One region of the Colwellia sp. SU-HH00943 genome, then DNA from elsewhere that is predicted to be linked to it. Evidence: predicted binding sites of a transcription regulator. Region 1 holds the regulator's gene; each other region holds the start of a gene.

The links. The regulator sigma-54, encoded in region 1, starts transcription at its own class of promoters, with help from an activator protein. The targets are predictions, from matches to a motif close to GTTGGCACGNNNNTNGNNT.
Region 2: AC27GZ_RS02140 (ANTAR domain-containing response regulator) is a predicted target of sigma-54. The motif match lies at 2,121-2,139, and genes of this name have one in related genera.
Region 3: AC27GZ_RS00485 (PEP-CTERM sorting domain-containing protein) is a predicted target of sigma-54. The motif match lies at 1,752-1,770, and genes of this name have one in related genera.
Region 4: AC27GZ_RS15975 (PEP-CTERM sorting domain-containing protein) is a predicted target of sigma-54. The motif match lies at 3,176-3,194, and genes of this name have one in related genera.

Annotation. Positions count from the first base shown of each region.
Region 1 is NZ_BAAJLW010000001.1:394,304-399,393, reverse strand. Features, by position in the region: gene mgtE (magnesium transporter) at 1-62, opposite strand, end outside; gene AC27GZ_RS01700 (HPr family phosphocarrier protein) at 233-511, opposite strand; gene rapZ (RNase adapter RapZ) at 536-1,390, opposite strand; gene ptsN (PTS IIA-like nitrogen regulatory protein PtsN) at 1,520-1,972, opposite strand; gene hpf (ribosome hibernation promoting factor) at 1,989-2,276, opposite strand; gene AC27GZ_RS01680 (RNA polymerase factor sigma-54) at 2,301-3,824, opposite strand; gene lptB (LPS export ABC transporter ATP-binding protein) at 3,909-4,634, opposite strand; gene lptA (lipopolysaccharide transport periplasmic protein LptA) at 4,654-5,090, opposite strand, start outside.
Region 2 is NZ_BAAJLW010000001.1:494,919-500,008, forward strand. Features, by position in the region: gene AC27GZ_RS02135 (CmpA/NrtA family ABC transporter substrate-binding protein) at 1-1,075, opposite strand, end outside; gene AC27GZ_RS02140 (ANTAR domain-containing response regulator) at 1,428-2,066, opposite strand; gene AC27GZ_RS02145 (PilZ domain-containing protein) at 2,260-2,958, opposite strand; gene AC27GZ_RS02150 (hypothetical protein) at 3,260-3,619, shown strand; gene AC27GZ_RS02155 (bifunctional aconitate hydratase 2/2-methylisocitrate dehydratase) at 3,774-5,090, opposite strand, start outside.
Region 3 is NZ_BAAJLW010000001.1:119,711-124,800, forward strand. Features, by position in the region: gene AC27GZ_RS00480 (M48 family metallopeptidase) at 41-868, opposite strand; gene AC27GZ_RS00485 (PEP-CTERM sorting domain-containing protein) at 1,045-1,689, opposite strand; gene AC27GZ_RS00490 (sodium ion-translocating decarboxylase subunit beta) at 1,940-3,070, opposite strand; gene oadA (sodium-extruding oxaloacetate decarboxylase subunit alpha) at 3,079-4,857, opposite strand; gene AC27GZ_RS00500 (OadG family protein) at 4,887-5,090, opposite strand, start outside.
Region 4 is NZ_BAAJLW010000007.1:160-5,249, reverse strand. Features, by position in the region: gene AC27GZ_RS16000 (hypothetical protein) at 1-208, opposite strand, end outside; gene AC27GZ_RS15995 (nuclear transport factor 2 family protein) at 362-700, opposite strand; gene AC27GZ_RS15990 (hypothetical protein) at 840-1,349, opposite strand; gene AC27GZ_RS15985 (hypothetical protein) at 1,436-1,816, opposite strand; gene AC27GZ_RS15980 (hypothetical protein) at 1,927-2,217, opposite strand; gene AC27GZ_RS15975 (PEP-CTERM sorting domain-containing protein) at 2,339-3,088, opposite strand; gene AC27GZ_RS15970 (hypothetical protein) at 3,228-3,575, opposite strand; gene AC27GZ_RS15965 (hypothetical protein) at 3,696-4,091, opposite strand; gene AC27GZ_RS15960 (hypothetical protein) at 4,228-4,683, opposite strand; partial or broken gene AC27GZ_RS15955 (hypothetical protein) at 4,794-5,090, opposite strand, start outside.

The DNA of each region.
Region 1 (5,090 bases):
AGGGCTTCGTTCACCTGATGTAATCTTCGTTGAATGTCTTCTTGTTCTGTTAGCTCTGACATGGCGATGAATCTGCTATTTAGTTTTTGGGAAAGTTTGGAGATGGTTTACTTAATAAGTTTATCGTAACTCAATGGTTTTATCAGCTTTTTATTTTAATGCTAAAAAGTCATTGTAATGATTAGATGTTTAAAAACTGTTCGTGCTTGCTTGCGCTCAAAAAGCTACTTTACTATTCAGACTCATCAAACTTGTCGCCTATCAGCTGACTAATAGCGGCTAATGCTTGTTCTGCATCTTCACCTTGAGCAGTGACTGTTACGGTTTTACCTTGACCGCCAGCGAGTAACATTATTGCCATAATACTATTGGCATCAGCGGTTTTATCTTCTAATTCAAGGGTGATTTTCGCGGTAAATTTTTGGCATAACTGAGCAAGCTTTGTTGCAGCGCGAGCATGTAAACCGAGCTTGTTGATGATAGTTAAGTCTTTAGAAATAGTTGTGGTCATAAGGCTACTCATAATGATTCATTATTATTTTTTTACTTTCTCAATATCACGGTGATGTGTTTGTACATCTTTCTTTTCTTTTCTAAAGTTACTGGCTAATAGTTCAGCGATATAAACGGATCTATGCTTACCGCCTGTACAACCTATGGCGATAGTGACATAACTACGGTTATTACGTTCTAGATGTGGTAGCCATGTCATCATAAAACTATTAATTTGCCAGATAAACTTTGTTACTATCGGTTGACTGGCAAGGAAATCTTGTACGGGTTGCTCTAACCCTGTGTAGGCTTTCAGATCTTTTTCCCAAAAAGGGTTTGGTAAAAATCGCGCATCAAATACATAGTCGGCATCGGCAGGGATGCCATGTTTAAAACCGAATGATTCAAATACTAATACCATAGCCCCTGTTTTTTTACCTAAAATACGTTCTCTGACTAAGTCAGCTAATTGATGCGGGCTTAATTGGCTAGTATTAATGTATAAATCTGCTCGGGTAGAAATAGGCGTAAGGAGCTTTTTTTCTAACGCTATTGCTTGATCTAAGGGGATATTTTCTTTGATTAATGGATGTAAACGACGTGTTTCGCTAAATCGACGGGTAAGGTCTATATCGTCAGCATCTAAGAAAAGGGTAGTTACATCAACAGCATTCGGTAAGTACTCGATTATTTCCGGTATATCTTTAGGATCATTGGGTAAGTTACGGACATCTAAGCTGACGGCAACATTCTCGTAATCATTGATAACAGTATGAGTTAAGGCAGGTAATAAGTTAATAGGAATATTATCTACGCAATAGTAGCCTAAATCTTCTAATACTCTTAAAGCAACAGATTTCCCTGATCCTGAACGGCCACTGACAATAATAAGTTTCATACTTGATATCTCGCGCTACAAGGCTAAAGCAGTGTCATTGACAGCTGTTATGATGGCTTGCATGCTTTGTTAAATAAGTTGTTATTTAGGTACTTTACATTATTATGCGGTTGTAAAATACGTTGCTTTTTAATGTGCTTGTTGAACTAGATTAAATAAAGCTTGTTTAGAAGTACACTTACGCGCTTGTTTCGCTACTTTTCGATCACTAAACAGTTTAGCTATGCTTTGTAAAGTTTCTAAATGTGCTTGAGTGCAATCTTGAGGTACAAATAAACAAATAAAAATATCGACAGGTTTATTATCTATTGCGTCAAACTCAATCGCTTTTTCAGTGGTTAGCATGACAGCAACTGCTTTATTTGAGTTTTGCAATTTTCCATGAGGTATCGCAATACCATTACCAATACCTGTACTGCCCATTTTTTCTCGGTTTAGTAAGCTATCTAATAGCGTACCTGTATCGGATTCACCTAATTTACTACTGGCAAGTTGGCAGAGAGTTTCGAGTATGCGTTTTTTGCTACTTGCTGGAACTGCACAGGCAGTGCAGTCCAGCGTTAAAATGTCTTGTAGGGTCATAGTACTTTGAATGGGGTTAATGGCTGGCAATTTTGCCTTTGTATTTAAGAATTTGGCGGTCTAATTTATCTACTAAGGTATCAATAGAGGCATACATCACTTCATTCACCGCTGAAGCATGCACTTCGCTACCATTTAGGTGAACCGTTGCTTCAGCTTTTTGGTCTAATTTTTCTACCGTTAGTACAACGTAAACATTGTTAATATGATCAAAATGTCGCTCTAATTTGGCAAATTTTGTGTCGACATAATCGCGTAAAGACGTGGTAATTTCTACATGGTGACCAGTAAGATTAATTTGCATATGCGTGATCCTTTTAAATGAGATTTACAATAAACTCTTACGTTGATTTGACGGCGGAATAGCTAATGATTCACGGTATTTAGCTATGGTTCGTCTTGCAACATTAATGCCCTGCTCAGCCAATAAATCGGCCATTTTACTATCACTTAGCGGTTTAGCAGGTGTTTCCGCTAAAATGAGCTTCTTAATCAAGGAACGAATTGCTGTTGAAGAGCATTCACCACCATTTTCAGTACTTACATGACTAGAAAAGAAATATTTTAGCTCAAAAATACCTCTTGGTGTGTGCATGTACTTTTGTGTTGTTACACGTGAAATGGTTGATTCATGCATGTCTACTGCTTCAGCTATATCATTTAATACCATTGGGCGCATGGCTTCGGCGCCATGTTCAAGAAAGCCTTGTTGGCGCTGAACAATACAATTTGACACTTTTAGTAGTGTATCATTTCGCGATTCTAAACTTTTTATAAACCATTTTGCTTCTTGAAGGTTTGAGCGAATGAACTGACCATCATCACTAGAAGACTTGGTGGTTTTAGTCATGGCTGCATATTGTTGGTTAATAGATAATTTAGGCGCTGTATCTGGGTTTAATTCTACAATCCAGCGTCCATTTTTCTTTTCTACGGAAACATCAGGAATAACGTACTGCTCATCCCCTTTTATTACCGCATCACCTGGGCGTGGATTCAGTGTTTGAATTAAGCGCATTACTTCGCGAAGTTGATTTTCTTTAAGCTTAGTTTTACGCATAAGCTGACGGTAATCTCGGTTACCCAGTAGGTCTATATGCTCTTCAATGATGTGTTTACTTTCTTTCAAATAAGGAGTGTCTTCATCAAATTGATTTAACTGGATGATTAAGCAGTCAGCAATGGAGCGAGCGGCAACACCGATTGGATCAAAGACGTTAATGCGCTTTAATACCGCTTCCACTTCGTCAAGCTCTAAATCTTCAATACCGACACTTTCTAAAATATCTTCGCAAGAAACGGTTAAATAGCCAGCATCATCTACCGCTTCAATAATGGCAATAGCAACTGCGCGGTCAGTATCCGTAAAGGGTGTTAATTCCATTTGCCAGAGTAAATGATCTTGAATAGAGTCTGTGGTTTCACCTTGATAGGTGTAATCTTCAGAAGGGCTTGAGATTGCACCTGTATTAGAGGTTCCAGCACTGTAACTCTCTTCCCAGGTGGTATCTATATTTAACTCTTCAGGAATATCATTTTGAGCCATTGCTTCGGTAGTACTTATTTCATCAATAGTGGCACTGGTGTCTTCACTACCTTCAGGGCTGGTTTGTTCTGTGCTATTTGTGCTAGCAGAAAAAGCTTCTTCTAACTGTTCATTACTGTTGTCGTTTTCTTCATTGCTATTACTCGGTGAATTTTCATTCACTTCAAGCAAAGGATTACTCTCAAGCACTTCTTGAATTTCTTGTTGAAGTTCCAACGTCGATAACTGCAGAAGCTTTATCGCTTGTTGCAGTTGCGGCGTCATGGTGAGTTGTTGTCCTATTCGGAGCTGCAGTGATGGACGCATTTAGTTCTGTTCTTATCCTGTTGTTGTTATTTTAGTAATACATTCACTATAAATTATAGCTTAATTTTTTTTGTATATTAGTAACTATAGCGTGAATTGTTCGCCGAGGTATACATCTCTGACCTTTTGATTTGCAAGTATTTGGTTTGCATCACCTTGAGCGATAATTTCACCGTGACTTACTATATAAGCATGCTCACAAACATCCAAGGTTTCTCTGACATTATGATCTGTGATTAAGATACCAATTCCTCGCTCTTTAAGATGAATGATAATCTTTTTAATGTCACCTACCGATATAGGATCAACACCGGCAAAAGGTTCATCCAGTAAAATAAATTGAGGATCAGCAGCCAGTGCTCTTGCTATTTCTACACGTCTTCTTTCGCCACCAGATAAGCTCATACCAAGGTTATCTTTGATATGACATATATTAAATTCTTCGAGTAAATGTTCCAGCTTTTCTTGCTTTTTCCCTTCATCAAGGTTTTTGCGAGTTTGCAAAATAGCCATAATATTTTCAGTGACGGTGAGTTTTCTAAAAATTGAGGCTTCTTGAGGTAAATAACCTATACCACGTCGTGCTCTTTCATGCATAGGAGCAAGTGTGACATCTTCATCACTTAAAATAATTTTACCGTCATCATTAGGAACTAAGCCAACAATCATGTAAAACGAGGTGGTTTTGCCGGCGCCATTGGGGCCTAATAAACCAACAATTTGCCCGGTATTCACATTGAGGCTTACACTTTTTACTACTTGCCGACCTTTATATGACTTAGATAAACCGTGAGCGCTAAGGGTAGCTATATCAGTGTTGTCAGTTGCATTAATCATTGTTGTCACTGTCTTTTTTACTGTCATTATTGGCGGCGTTATTTTTTTCTTGTTGAGCTTTAATTTGTGCAGGTTGTAAAATAGTGGTGACGGATTCATCACGACTACTTTCAGCTTCAAGCTTTTCATTTAAGGTGTTATAGGTGATTGTTTCACCAGTAACCATACTACCAGCCTGTTTCACTTTGGCATTGCCTGATACGGTTATCAGATAAATGTCCGGTTGATATTTTATTTCATCAGCCTGTAAGCTAATTAAACTGCCGTCTTCTAATTGTTGTTGAAAAAGAGCTGGTTTGCCTTTGGCTAGGTAGGTGTCGTGCTTTTCATTGGTCTTTTCATTCGTTTTGCTAAAAACCTGCACTATATCGGCTGTTATTGCGATAGAGCCTTGGCGAATACTTACGTCTTCCAAATAACTGGCAATTT
Region 2 (5,090 bases), 100 kb from region 1:
GGTAAGTCGCGTTGTAACGGAAGAATACATTGAAATCAGGTACTTCACGCTTATCACCTTTTTCATATTCAAAGGTACCCGTCATTGAGTTAGCAATTACGTCGTAATCTGCACCAACATAGTTAGATTGAGAAAGGATTTTTACAGCTGCAGGACGGTTAGCATTGTTATTTTCATCTAACCATTTAGCTGCACGAATCATAGCGCGAGTTAAACGAATCGTTGTGTTTGGATATTTTTCTGCAAATTCAGCAGTAATACCAAATACTTTTTCAGGGTTGTCTTTCCAAATTTCATAATCGGTAACAACCGGTACACCAATACCTTTAAATACGGCTTGTTGGTTCCATGGTTCACCTACACAATAACCGCTAATAGTACCGGCTTCCATGGTTGAAGGCATTTGTGGTGGAGGTGTTACAGATAATAATGCATCAGCATCAATTTGACCTGAGCTATCACCTTTGTGTGGTGCGTAATAACCTGGGTGAATACCACCAGCAGCTAACCAATAACGTAATTCATAGTTATGTGTTGATACTGGAAATACCATACCCATTTTAAATGGCTTACCTTCAGCTTTTAATTCATCAATAACTGGTTTTAATGAATCTGCTTTAATTGGATGAACAGGTCTGCCATCAGCCATTTTAGGAATGTTAGGCTTCATTTTCTTCCAAACTTCGTTTGATACGGTAATACCGTTACCATTTAAGTCCATTGAAAATGGCGTAATGATATGTGCTTTAGTACCGTAACCCATGGTTGCTGCAATAGGTTGACCCGCTAACATGTGCGCGCCATCTAAAGAACCATCAATTACACCGTTTAATAATACTTTCCAGTTCGCTTGTGCTTCGATGGTTACATATAGACCTTCGTCTTCGAAGTAACCATTCTCATAAGCAATAGCAATAGGTGCCATATCCGTTAATTTAATGAAACCAAATTTTAGTTCTTCTTTTTCTGGCTCACCCAACTCTTCACTCAAGGCAACACTGCTTGCTGACAAGGCAACTGCAATACTGAGAGAAGCACATTTCAACACAGAAGTGATTGATTTTGTCCAATTCATTATTAATTCCTTATAGGTATTGATAAAAGTTAAAAAAATTCAAAAAAAAACGCCCACCAAATTTCTACCCAACTGGGTAGATTTTTAGTGAGCGCCATTGCTCTTTAATGCTTAACATATTGTTTTGCATTATCTAGCAGCGCCGTTGCTGCTAGGTTTGTATTCGGGTACTTTTATCGCCGTTGATAAAAATAACTATTTGCTTACATGCTCTTTACATTTAATGTGCCAACTTTCAAAGTTATTGTTTTATATGGCTTTTTTAATATTTATTCATTTAACTCAAATAAATAATCAACCAATTGATGCACAAAAATAATCAAATGCACTATTTGAGTTCATACTCTATTAATTAGTTAGTTGATAACATGGTATGCACTTCAATAATGCTTTTTGCTACTTCTACCAATGGGTTACCTTGGTTCATAGCCATTTTCCGTATTAAGTCATACGACTGCTGCTCTGAAAGCTGCTTCTGCTCCATGATAATGCCTTTGGCTTTATCAATATACTTCCTGCTTTCAAGTTGATCTTTAGTGCGCTTTAACTCTTTTCGTAAAGATTGCTCTGCTTTAAAGCGCTCATTGGCTACAGAAATAATGCTTTTCAAGCGCTGAGGAATCATTTCACTGACGACATAAGCACTGACGCCTGACTCTATAGCGTGTTTGATCAAGTTTGGGGAATCATTTTCAGCAATTATAATGATAGGCAGTGGTAATAACTTATTGATATCAGCAAGTGTTGCTAGCATTTTTTCACTAGGTAAATCAGTGGCTAGAACCAAAACATTAGGCTGGAAAAATGTTATTTTATCAATAATATCAACATCTAAAGTTGCATGATGAACAATATTATAACCAAACCCAATTAAGGTTTTTTTTAACAAGGAACTACTAGTCGCACGTGATTCGATTAAAAGTACATCACCAAGTGTCTTTTCTTGGTCGATATGACTAGTGTCATTAGTTTTCCCTTTTGAAAAACTCATTTTCTTTAACCTAAGCCTTTTTATTCAGACCGAAATCATTTAATGAATATGACAATACAAAATTCAAGCCAAAAAGAAATACACCTATATAACAATAACTTAATATATTTATTGGCTGTTATTTTGGAGAGTTTGCACTAAATCAGAAAAACTCGCGTGCAAAAGTGATCGAATCAGGGCATTAACGGCATTATTACAAGCATTCAATAAACAAATGCACTAACAAACGCTCAACGTCGGTAGAGCTAGTAATAAATTGATTGCCCAGGGTCATTTTGCCATTTTCATAACGCTGATTACATACACGTGCAGCTATTTCTAACTCCCCTTCTATCGGGCTTTGTATGGTTAACGTTAGCGCTTGATTATCGAGGTTTGAAAGCTGTTCATCGGTTTTAAATGAAAAGCCACAACCGCGTGGTGAAATATCAACAATAATGCCGTTAAATTCCGGCAGTATGCTGAGTAAATCTGTACCTGCAAATTTTAATTTAGTAGGTATATGTGCTTGAGTCCGAGGATAGCGACGTAGTTGTCGATTATAAATATGTAATGGGTATTCAATGACAAGGCACTTTTCAGGAAAGTCCGCAATGGCCTTAATGGTTGAATCAAAAGAAAGACACTCTCCCTGCTCTTCTTCACCTTCCTCTGCAGGTTTTGTATAGCGAATAAAAACCGACTTACCAACGGCTAACGCTTCACTGTAGTCATGGGTTCTAATACCTACTGGGAACTTTAAAATAATATATTGACCAAAGGCATAACCGATAAGAGGCAGTTTTAAGCGGACATTATCTAATTGAGCAAGTTGCACGTCGAGCAATTGACCCGGCAACAATTCAAAAATATTCGTTGCCTGTGTATCTTTTTTAAGTGAAGTGCTAGTCATAATATCCATATATTACAAAAGGTAAGTACCCAGAATACTAAACAAGTCAGTGCATAATGGCAAATTGTGTTGATTGTTCCATTATCGAGTTTACTTATCATTTTAACCATATTGATTATGTCAATTATCTGAAGAGATAATGTAAAAGTATTGATTCAACAATAAGAAGATAAACCTTGTGTGCGTATTAAAAATAAATTGTCGTTATAATTGTCTAACTATAAAAGCTATACTTGAATAAGGGCAAAGGCATTGCTCTTAAATAGCGTTAAAGAATAGCGTTAATGTAATTGGAGTATTTATGAACAGAGTCACTCATTTGGCTATATTTTCTTTCTTATCACTCTCTCTGTTCAGCTGTAGCAGCTTGACCAACACAGAAAGCAAAAATAATGATACTAGCTGGGATTTCGATCATCAGCTTCAGTTTAAACAATCTACTCTTGCTGATAAACACTATCAATTAGAAGTGATCCCCAATAACAAAATTGGCTTTCAACGACTTGCCACTTTTTTACTGCGAAAATCTTATAACCTCTGTGGTAGCTATTATTATAAACTTGAAATGATTCAAGGTATTGAAGGCTTTGACGACAAACGTGCCATGCCCAATTATATACATCCTTCGCTCATTGCTAAGGTGGAATGTCAGAAGGATTAGGGCGTTTTAGCTAGAGGGAAACTAGCAGAGAAAAAGTTAAGCTGAAACCAACTGTATTAGATAACAAATCATTAAATATAAGAAAGGGTTACTATATTTCATAGTAACCCTTTTTTGATATCAGTTTTTTATATAACTATTTGAAGTAAATCGCTTAGCTAGGATCGGCAATTTTAACAGCAGCGGCTTGAGAAGCCGGTGTTGTCATCGCTGTCGTAGGTGGCGCAAAACGAGTTAAATCAATGCCATCAACTGCAGAAGCGTACTCATCCATAGTAGGGAAGCGACCTAGAATTGTAGAAAGTACTACAAGCGGCGTAGAACCAAGTAAAGACTCACCTTTCTTCTCAGCACTATCTGCAACAACACGACCTTGGAATAAGCGCGTTGAGGTAGCTAATACTGTATCACCTGGTTCTGCTTTTTCTTGGTTACCCATACACAAGTTACAGCCTGGACGTTCTAGGTATAAAATGTTTTCGTATTTAGTACGAGCTTCACCTTTCGGGTTAGTATCGTCGAATACGAAACCTGAGTATTTAGATAAAATGTCCCAATCGCCTTCAGCTTTTAACTCATCAACAATGTTGTATGTTGGTGGAGCAACAACTAATGGTGCATTAAACTCGATTGAACCATTTTGTTTTTCAAGGTTACGGAACATTTGCGCAATAATTTGCATGTCACCTTTGTGAACCATACAAGAACCAACAAAACCTAAATCTACCGGACGGTCTTTATAGTATGAAACTGGGCGAATTACATCGTGCGTGTAACGCTTAGAAACGTCTTCGTTGTTTACATCCGGATCAGCAATCATAGGTTCAACAATTGTGTCTAAGTCAACAACCACTTCTGCGTAGTACTTAGCGTTTTCATCTGGTGCTAATGCTGGCTCTTCACCAGACTTAATACCTGCAATACGCTTATCAGCAAGTGCAATTAAGCCAGCTAATGTACCTGCTTCATTTTCCATACCCTTGTCGATCATAATTTGGATACGGCTCTTAGCAAGCTCGATAGACTCAATTAAGGTTTCGTCATTTGAAATACAAACAGACGCTTTTGCTTTCATTTCAGCAGACCAGTCAGTGAATGTGAATGCTTGGTCAGCTAATAAAGTACCAATATGCACTTCAATTACACGGCCTTGGAAAACGTTCTCACCTTCAAATTGCTTAAGCATTTGTGCTTGTGTCGCGTGAACAATATCGCGGAAATCCATGTGCTCAGCCATTTCACCTTTGAAGGTAACTTTTACTGATTCTGGAATTGGCATTGCAGACTCACCTGTTGCCAGTGCAATTGCTACCGTACCTGAGTCAGCACCAAAAGCAACACCCTTAGACATACGTGTATGTGAATCACCACCGATAATAATCGCACGGTCATCAACTGTAATGTCGTTAAGTACCTTGTGAATAACGTCAGTCATTGAGTGATAAACACCTTTTGGATCACGAGCAGTGAT
Region 3 (5,090 bases), 270 kb from region 1:
CTCAGGGGGTATCTCGCATTGTGCTATGTTAGCCTCTCAATCAGCTCTCCTTACCGCTAGTCACCATTTCAGGCTTAGGGCATTGAGGTAAATTACCCTGCTCTTTTTTCGTAATATAAAGCTTCTCAGAAACACGTAAATGTTCACTGAGCTGTTTAATGCGCGTTTCGTTTGCAGGGTGAGTAGACATAAACTCAGGCGGTGAGCTTTTACTTAACTTAGCCATATTTTGCCATAAGTGAATGCTTGCTTTGGGGTCAAAGCCAGCACGTGCCATAAGCTCTTGGCCAACAATATCAGCTTCACTTTCATGGGCTCTACTATAGGGCATCACCAAGCCATATTGAACACCAATACCTAATCCTGCAACCCATAATCCTTTGTTGTCTACATCACTCGCCCCTAAGGCTATAGCTGCCACCATCATACCAACGTTTGATAATTTATTAGCTGACAAACGCTCATTTGAATGATGTTCAAGCACATGCCCTACTTCATGGCCAATGATGGCCGCAAGTTGATCTTGATTTTCAGTAACATGCAAAATACCTGTATAAACACCAATTTTACCACCAGGTAAAGCAAAGGCATTTACTTGCTCAGAGTCGAAAACCACAACTTCCCACTCTCCTTGATGAGCTGAGGCAGGTACATAAGCGGTTACAGAACTGGCAACACATTGAACAAAGTGATTGATATCTATATCACTACTAATAGGTGTTTCTTTTTTCATTTGCTCAAAAGAAACAGTGCCCATATGATTGAGCTCGGATTCAGAGTACAGCGATACTTGTTTGCGACCTGTTGATGAGGTAGAGCAAGCATTTAAAAATAATAAACAAAAGCAGAAGGTTAACAGAGGTTTCATACACATAAGAAGAAGCTAAATACGAATAAGGCATTGTACTTTATTTGTCACGTTAAAATACAGTGAGAAATTGTTCAAAGTAAGTTTATGCTGAGAATTGAACAATAAAAAACCGAGCATAGCTCGGTTTTTTATTTAGTAAGGAACTTACCTTACTATAATCAAATATTGCTTTATTAAACTTTACGTTTACGACTTGCTGCTAAACCTAATAAACCAAGGCCTAATACTGCGATCGTTGAAGGCTCAGGTACCTGAGTAAGGGTTAAATTTCTAAAACGAACATCTGATCCACCACAACCATTTGCTGCATCACAATCATTGATAAAGGTGATTGTAGAAAATGAATTAACACTGGTTAATTCATCTAGGTTGATTTCAAAATGCTGCCATTGGTTACTGTTAGCAGTATATTGAACAGCATCACTTCCCCAACTCTGAGAGCCAAATAAGTTGAAAGCATCATCAGAAGAAACACCATTAACTGATAAGCCAGCAATTTCAGGCATAAATTCACTAGCACGGAAATCAAAAGAAAGAATAATATTACTATCTAGCTCAGCTAAGCTTAAACTTGTTTCACCAATTGCATCTGCTAAGTCAATTGAAAACCAAGCATTTTCATTTAGTTTAAGAACAGAGCCGTTCCACATCCAAGTATTCATTGTTGACTGATTTTGACCTGCAACTTCAGTAATATTGCCGTTCAGTCTAAGATCATGTAAATCAATATCCCATGACTCAATTACACCAGCGTTTGCTGCCGACATCCCCAAAACTAACGAAAGAGAAATCCCTTTTACAACTTTGATTAAATTCATTTTTAAACCCTTATAAAAACTTTGCTCTGATTAAGCAATACAACTATATGTTACAACAATAAAAGCAAAATACAGGCCAAAACAAAAAACTTCTTACTTTTCTTGTGATTAGAAGGTTAAACAGTTATAAAATTGAACAAGTGTAAAACAATCCGACAAAAGACTTTGAAATGATTACATTTTATTAACATCAAAAAAAACGCTAAGACAAGCTTAGCGTTTTCATTATCCGTTTATCAGGTAAAAGTTATTAACCAACTAAAGCTAATAAAATACCTGCTGCTACTGCTGAGCCTAATACACCCGCAACATTCGGTCCCATAGCATGCATCAACAAGAAGTTATGTGGGTTAGCTTCTAAACCTACTTTATTAGCAACCCTAGCAGCCATAGGTACAGCAGAAACCCCTGCTGCTCCAATTAGTGGGTTGATTGGAGTTTTAGAAACCTTATTCATAATTTTGGCCATAAGAACACCAGAGGCGGTACCAATTGAGAAAGCCACAGCACCTAGCCCTAATATGCCTAACGTTTCTACATTAAGGAAAGCTTCTGCACTTAACTTTGAGCCAACACCTAAACCTAAGAAGATGGTAACGATATTTATTAACTCATTTTGAGCCGTTGAACTCAAACGGTCTACCACTCCACACTCACGCATCAAGTTACCTAAACAGAACATACCAACTAATGGTGTTGCTGCCGGTAAGAAGAAAATTGTCATTAACAATACACCAAGTGGAAATATAACTTTCTCAATTTTAGTCACTGGGCGTAATTGTGCCATTTCAATTTTACGCTCTTCTTCAGTCGTGAACGCTTTCATAATCGGTGGCTGAATAATAGGTACTAACGCCATATAAGAGTAGGCAGCAACCGCTATTGCCCCTAGTAGTTCAGGCGCTAATTTAGACGCCAAAAATATAGCAGTAGGACCATCGGCACCACCAATAATAGCAATCGCAGAGGCATCCTTTAACGTAAACTCAATCCCCGGTACGGCATTAAGTACAATAGCGCCAAATAAAGTAGCAAAAATACCAAACTGAGCGGCAGCACCTAGCAGTAATGTTTTAGGATTAGCAATTAAGGCACCAAAGTCTGTCATGGCTCCTACGCCCATAAAGATTAATAGTGGGAAGATACCCGTATCAATCCCAGCATAATAAATATAGTGAAGTAAGCCACCCACTTCTGAAAATCCAGCCACAGGGATATTCGTTAAAATTGAACCAAAACCCATAGGTAAAAGTAAAAGCGGTTCAAAATTACGAGCAATAGCAAGATACAATAAGCCACAGCCAACCAGCATCATGATTACTTGGCCTAACTCAAAATTTGCTAAACCTGTAGATAACCACAGTCTATGTAACGATTCCATGCTATCCCCTATGAAAAGCTTAGTAAGGCTTCACCAACTGCAACGGCATCACCTTCTTTAATATGTAAGCTAGTAATAACACCTGCATTGGCTGCGCGTACTTCAGTTTCCATTTTCATCGCTTCCATAATAATCACGACATCACCCGCTTCAACACTATCACCTTCAGACACTAAAACTTTGAAGATATTACCCGCTAGAGGCGCATTTAATGTTTCTTCTGCAGAAATAGAAGCTGACTGCTTTATGGCGTCATCACCAGCTGGATGAGTGATTGATTCAATTGAGCCACCTGGGGCAACAACTACATCATATACTTTACCATCAACACTTACTGCGTAACTTTCAGGATCAGTTGCAGACACGGCTTGCGCTGCACTTTCTACTTTCGGTGTTGCTTTTGTTGGTACAGGCTCAAACGCATCAGGATTATTTCGATTTTCTAAGAACTTCAACCCTATTTGTGGGAATAAAGCATAAGTCAAAACGTCATCAATAGTATCATCAGCCAGTGCAATACCTTTCTCAGAAGCTACACCTTGCAGCTCATCTGAAAGTTTATCCATTTCAGGATCAAGCAAGTCTGCCGGACGACAAGTAATAGCTTCTTGACCATCTAATACACGGTTTTGTAGCTCTGAGTTTACTTCAGCAGCTGTTGAGCCATATTCACCTTTTAATACACCAGCAGTTTCTTTAGTAATTGACTTATAACGCTCACCAGTTAGTACATTAAGCACTGCCTGAGTACCAACAATTTGAGAGGTTGGTGTTACTAGTGGAATATAACCTAGATCTTTACGTACTTTTGGAATTTCCGTTAATACTTCATCAAACTTATCTGAAGCACCTTGTTCTTTTAACTGGTTCTCCATGTTGGTTAACATGCCACCAGGTACTTGCGCCGTAAGAATACGCGCATCAACACCTTTTAAGCTTCCTTCAAATTGCTCATATTTTTCTCTAACTCCTCTAAAATAAGCTGCAACTTCAGCCATTTTCTCAATATTAAGGCCAGAGTCACGCTCCGTTCCCTCAACAATTGAAGCAATCGTTTCCGTTGGAGAATGACCATAAGTCATACTCAACGATGAAATAGAAGTATCAATTACGTCAACACCACTATCGATACCCTTCATTTGTGTTGCCACACTTAAACCTGTCGTTGCATGACAATGTAAAGCGATAGGCAAAGAAACGGTTTCTTTTAATTTAGAGATTAATTCAGCAGCATCATAAGGTTTTAATAACCCTGACATATCTTTGATACATAATGAGTGAGCACCCATATCTTCAAGCTGCTTAGCCATAGTTAACCAACCTTCAAGCGTATGCACTGGACTTTCGGTATAACTTAAAGTTCCTTGAGCGTGTGCACCTACTTTTACTGCAGCTTTAATAGAAGTTTGTAAGTTACGCACGTCGTTCATTGCATCAAAAATACGGAACACATCCACACCATTAACATGAGCGCGCTCAACAAATTTTTCTACTACGTCATCAGCATAATGGCGGTAACCTAAAATGTTTTGACCACGAAATAACATCTGTTGCTTAGTATTTGGCATAGCTTTTTTCAAAGCTCTAATGCGCTCCCACGGATCTTCACCAAGGTAACGAATACAAGAATCAAAGGTTGCTCCACCCCATGACTCAATTGACCAATAACCTACTTCATCTAATGTTTTTGCGATAGGTAACATATCTTCTAAACGAAGACGTGTTGCTAAAATTGACTGATGCCCATCCCTTAAGACAACTTCGGTAATACCTAATGGCTTGCTCATGACTATGCCCTTATTTTATATTTTAAATTCTATTGAGAGTTTTTTTGGCGATAGCGAGTTACCGCTCCGCTGATTGCAGCAACAACAGCAGGTGAAACTTCACCACTGGCTACTTTCTTTATTTGTTTCGCTGAGCGATTACGACTTGGCGCTACAGGATCGGGAAACGTAATGGCCAGCTTTGCTAATACAGTATTAATAAAAAGTATTAATATACTTAAAAAAGCAAATAC
Region 4 (5,090 bases), on a different contig from region 1:
CGTATAAAACACCTGAAAAAGAAGCTAATACTGGAATGTAGATACCTTGCAAGTTTTGGAAGTACAACAGGAAACTAATAAAGAAACCAACCCAAGCTACAATTGAAAGAATACGGCTTTTCTTGGCAAGTTTGTTTTTGTGCTCAATTGGGTTTTCAACTGCAAATACAATATTATTTAATGAATGAGCTAATCTCGATTTATCCACGAACCTTCCTTGAAACATAACGCCCTGTTAAGGGGCAAATTGTAGTTGGCTAAAATGTGAAGCGGAGCGAAACCAGCCAACTGTTATTTGTCCCGCTTGAACAGCTTGTTAGGCAATTTATGCTCATACCATGTTGCATGGTTGTATTAGCAGTTAATCGCCTCTTCCTAGATATGCGCGAATAGATTTTATTTTACCCTCTATATTAAAGGTAATTACATCTACTACATAAAGTACTTCAGTCTCGTCAACAACGATACGTAATTCGCCTGTAACGGCATCCTCTGCTTCATAAGTATGTAATATTTCTATTTCGATGGATCTAGCAGAACTAAAATTCTTTTCAGTTTCAGCAATTGCGGTTGCTTTACCTAGGACTGAAATTTTCCAATCTCTCAATGAGACATCATCTGAGAGCATTTCAGAGATCTTTACAATGTTTTTATCAGAATAATACTTTAAATAAGAAATGAATTGATCTTTGAATGACATACATTCTCCATTTTTATTTCGCTAAAGTTGAATTAAATTGCGAAATTGAATAATTGCCTAACGCCGCCATAACCGGCAGCCGTGCGCGAAGCGCGCTTTAGGCTGTCCAGCCAAGAAGTGGCGATGGTTGATGGCCTTGTTAAATTTTATTGTAAATGAATATCTCATCGATTATATCTACTTTAATGCCTTTCTCTTTGTTGATTTCCTTGCATCCAAACCCTGAAGGATGACCAATTATAGTGGGGAAATCACCTCCGCTGCGCCGAAAAGTTACCCAAACGCCTAACACTTTGCCATCTGATTTTCTGAAGGTTTTGGCAGTAGTTTTCGTTATATCAGGGAAGCCTTTACGAATAAATTCTTTTTTCATGTCATAGGCGTATTGAAGGTGATCTTTTGAGGTGCGCCTTGGACCAACATTTATTTGTCCATTGCCCCTAAAGGGCTCGTTCAATTCGTACTCTTCTTTAGTAAGGACAACATTCTCATATACGGTGTTACCCCCTTGAGTTTCACACAATTCTCTTACGCGACTATCCCAGTATGCTTTGTTGAACTCACATAAGATTACACCGATGACGACAACCCCAATAAGTCCAAGTAATAAAATAAAGGGGCTTAGAAAAATCCATTTTAGAAGCTTCATATTGCAGTGCTCAGAAATTTAACGCCCATTTAAGGGGCTGATAATAGTTTGCTAAAATGTGAAGCGAAGCGGAACCGAGCAAACTGTTAGCAGTCCCGCTTTAAATTCTTGTTAGGTTTTCGATTGCTCAGCAGATTAAATATTGCTACAAAATGAATAAGCAAAATCCAAAAAAGTGCTTGATTAAAATTAGAATATATATCGATGATATTGTGACTAATTTCGTTCCCCGCTGTTTCCAACTCTTTGAACTCTTCCAAAGACTCAATAAATAATTCTGTTGGGATAGTCGTCTTTTCTTTTTGTGCTTTCGCTATTAAATTATCGATAGAATTTAAGCTATTTGAATGTGCAATATCGATCTGTGAATTTTCAACTATGTAGTCAGGAAGAAAATACAATACACCAACATTAGATATTAATAACAAAGAACTGAATAACAGAAATAGAACACTTAAATTTTTCACCAATCCTCCCTGAAAACCTAACGCCCATTTAAGGGGCTGATAATAGTTTGCTAAAATGTGTAGCGAAGCGAAACCGAGCAAACTGTTAGCAGTCCCGTTTTAAATGCTTGTTAGGCTTTACCATGCACACCAGTGTTTGGAACAGTATATTTAATAGTAAAGAAGATACATAAAACCCAAACTAACCAGAAAAACACACTGTTAAACCAAAATGAATGTACTAGAAAGTCATACACTGGAAAAGTAACAAACTCAGCTAACCAATCTATGGTATTTAAACCAAATATATTTTCTGCAACAAACATCAATTCACCACCTTTAGGGTGAAAGAAGCTAATAAGCCCTCGGACAATAACGGGAAACAGGATTATTGAACAAGCAACTAAAACTAATCTCCTCACGTTAAATTTATCTCCAAGATTTAGGTAAGCCTAACGCCCCACTAAGAGGCAAAAAATAGTTGGTTAAAATAAGCGACGCAGGAGCAAAACCAACTGTTTTTTGTCCTGCTTGAGTGGATTGTTAGGTGAATTTAAACTTTCTCTCTAATTTAGCTCTTTTAGATAGAAAAAATACCCCACCCAACAATAATAAAGCTAAAGAAGAAGGTTCTGGTACTTTGTTTATTATATTTAAACTTACCCCACCTAAAGCACTCGTTCCAATGATACCTATTTCACCATTGATATTATTATAAAAACTTAACCCGACCCCTTGCATCCAAAAAGAAGGATCTAAGTTAGCATTGTCAAACATTGAACCAAGGGTGGTTTCACCTGTTTGAATATTTGATAGGTCTAGAGCCCAGCCACCGAAAGATGAACTTGCATGACTATATAAATAGTCAGCTAAAAAGCCCGTAGAGCTGTTTACTTCATGGTTCCAATTAAAGTAATTATCAAGGAAAGGTGAGTTATCTTGTATAAAGTCAGGTCGAAAATTTGAATTTAACGTGGAGTAATTAAACACACCTGAATTATTATTGTTCCCAAAAAATTCTATTGAAGCACCAGTAAGAAAAGAACATGTGATTAACGTAGTTCCTGTACAATTTGATTTGGCTCCCATCTCGAACGAATATTTTGTTGTAAATGAATCTCCAAGCACAAATTCTGGGTATACACCTTCCGGCTTTGAAAGCGAACTTGCATCTGCGTATAACGTATAGTTAGATTCAATAATAGAGCTTACTTCAATAGTTATAATTGAAGCTTTTACATTTAAACTCCCCATAGCTAATAGTAAAACTAATATCAATGTAAATGTTTTCATAAATTAATCCTTTAATTGTAGACACAAACTACCAGCTGGTTATTCACCTAACGCCCTGTTAAGGGGCAATAATATAGTTGGCTAAAATAGCGAGGAACGAGCAAAAGCCAACTGTTATTTGTCCCGCTTGAACAGCTTGTTATGTTTTACGTTTAAGAGCCAATGGTAAAACAAAAAATACTGTAATTATTATTATCAAATCAGCAATACTAGCAACAACATCAAATGCTTCTCTTAGTACTTCCAAGTCACTAGCTTGTGCTCTTGTGAAATCACTGAAAGTTGCTATTAAGTCCTCTTGTTTTGTAGCACGTTGTAGAAAGGCTTTTTCAACAACTTTGTTATTTGATTCACTATGAGAAATGACTTCATTTGTAGACAAAAATTCACCATCTATTTCGATAAAAGGTAAAGACAAAAATGATCTTATGATTAGCGCCAACACAATTATTATGACTGGAAAAATGATTTGTCGAATGATTGCCACAAACTCTCCTGTAAAACATAACGCCCTGTTAAGGGGCTGATAATGTTTGGCTAAAATTGTGTAGCGAAGCGAAACCGAGCCAAACTTTAGCAGTCCCGCACTTAAACAGCTTGTTAGTATTCAATTTAGATCAGCTTTGGTTCCCATTCTGGTTACCCAGCCTAGCTCTCTCATTTTTTCATTAACAGCTTCATCAAATTCAATAGAACCTAAATGTGGCAGGATTTCCTCCCTGAGTTCTTCGTCTACTTCACGTTTTCCAGCTTCGATTGCATTAATTGCTGCCTCTTCCAAAGCTTCATCAGCTGTTTCTAGAAAGCTTTCTATATGTTGAGGATCATTTGACACTTCACCGTCGATAATTACACCTCTAGAGTAAACTTCTTGAGTACAACGCTTTTTATCTGCTTGATAATAATCAGGGCCATTATCATTATCGTCCATTAGATAAAGTCTAAAACTGCCTTTCTCGGGATGAGAGATTATTAAAAAGGGCCCTTTTGCTTTCATGTCCATAAAGTTATTCCATTACTGCTCGGAGGTTGCACTTGAATACTAACGCCTCATTAAGAGGCAATAAAATAGCTGGTTAAAATTAGCGAGGCACGAGCAAAAACCAGCTGTTTTTTGTCCTGCTTGAATGACTTGTTAGCTATACTTTTACACAAGTACCTGCATCTTCAAGCTCTTTGTCTTTAGTTATGAATTTCGAACTTGAAAGCTCGATAATTTCAGAAATGAAAGTTTCACCTTCATATGAAATAGCTTGAAGGATATCTTTAGACTCTTTAAGTTCAGGTATTGATGCATCTATAATTATCGTTTCAACAGTTTCCTCTATCAGGGTAGTTCCTTCAATTTTCCAAGGACCAGAGTGAGCTATTTTGATCCATACATCATTTTCCATTCCACGCAGTCTATATATGTGAATGTCGGTAGAAGTGCCATCCTGTCTATATTCAACAGTATGAGCGACATCAAATATACCAACTTCTTCGTCACCGTCAGTAAATGAATCACATTTCCAATTCCCCAGAGCCAATGATTCATCAGGTGAACCATAACTAAAGCAAGAAACTAGCACTAATAATATTGAAATAATTCTCATAACGATCCTTGTATAGCTAACGCCCAAATAAGGGGCTGATAATAGCTTGCTAAAATTGTGTAGCGTAGCGGAACCGAGCAAGCTGTTAGCAGTCCCGCTTAATTTTCTTGTTATGTGGTTGGCCACAAAACTATATCGTTATCGCCGTATAATACACCGAAATTTATGTTGGTAAGCCTATCAAATTCAAACTGTAATTCTAACCATTGGTCATCATAGTTAACGGAAATAGAAGAACCATAATCATCTATGGTTGGCGTACCTTCCAGTTTACTTTTAAGGAATGCTTCTATTTCAGCGAATGACTTTCCGATTAACCTTGAACCAAATAACTCTGCATCAGGGTTATGAACCTCAAGCCATCCAAGACGATTTTCATTATCTGGTTCAAGTGACAATTCGATTAA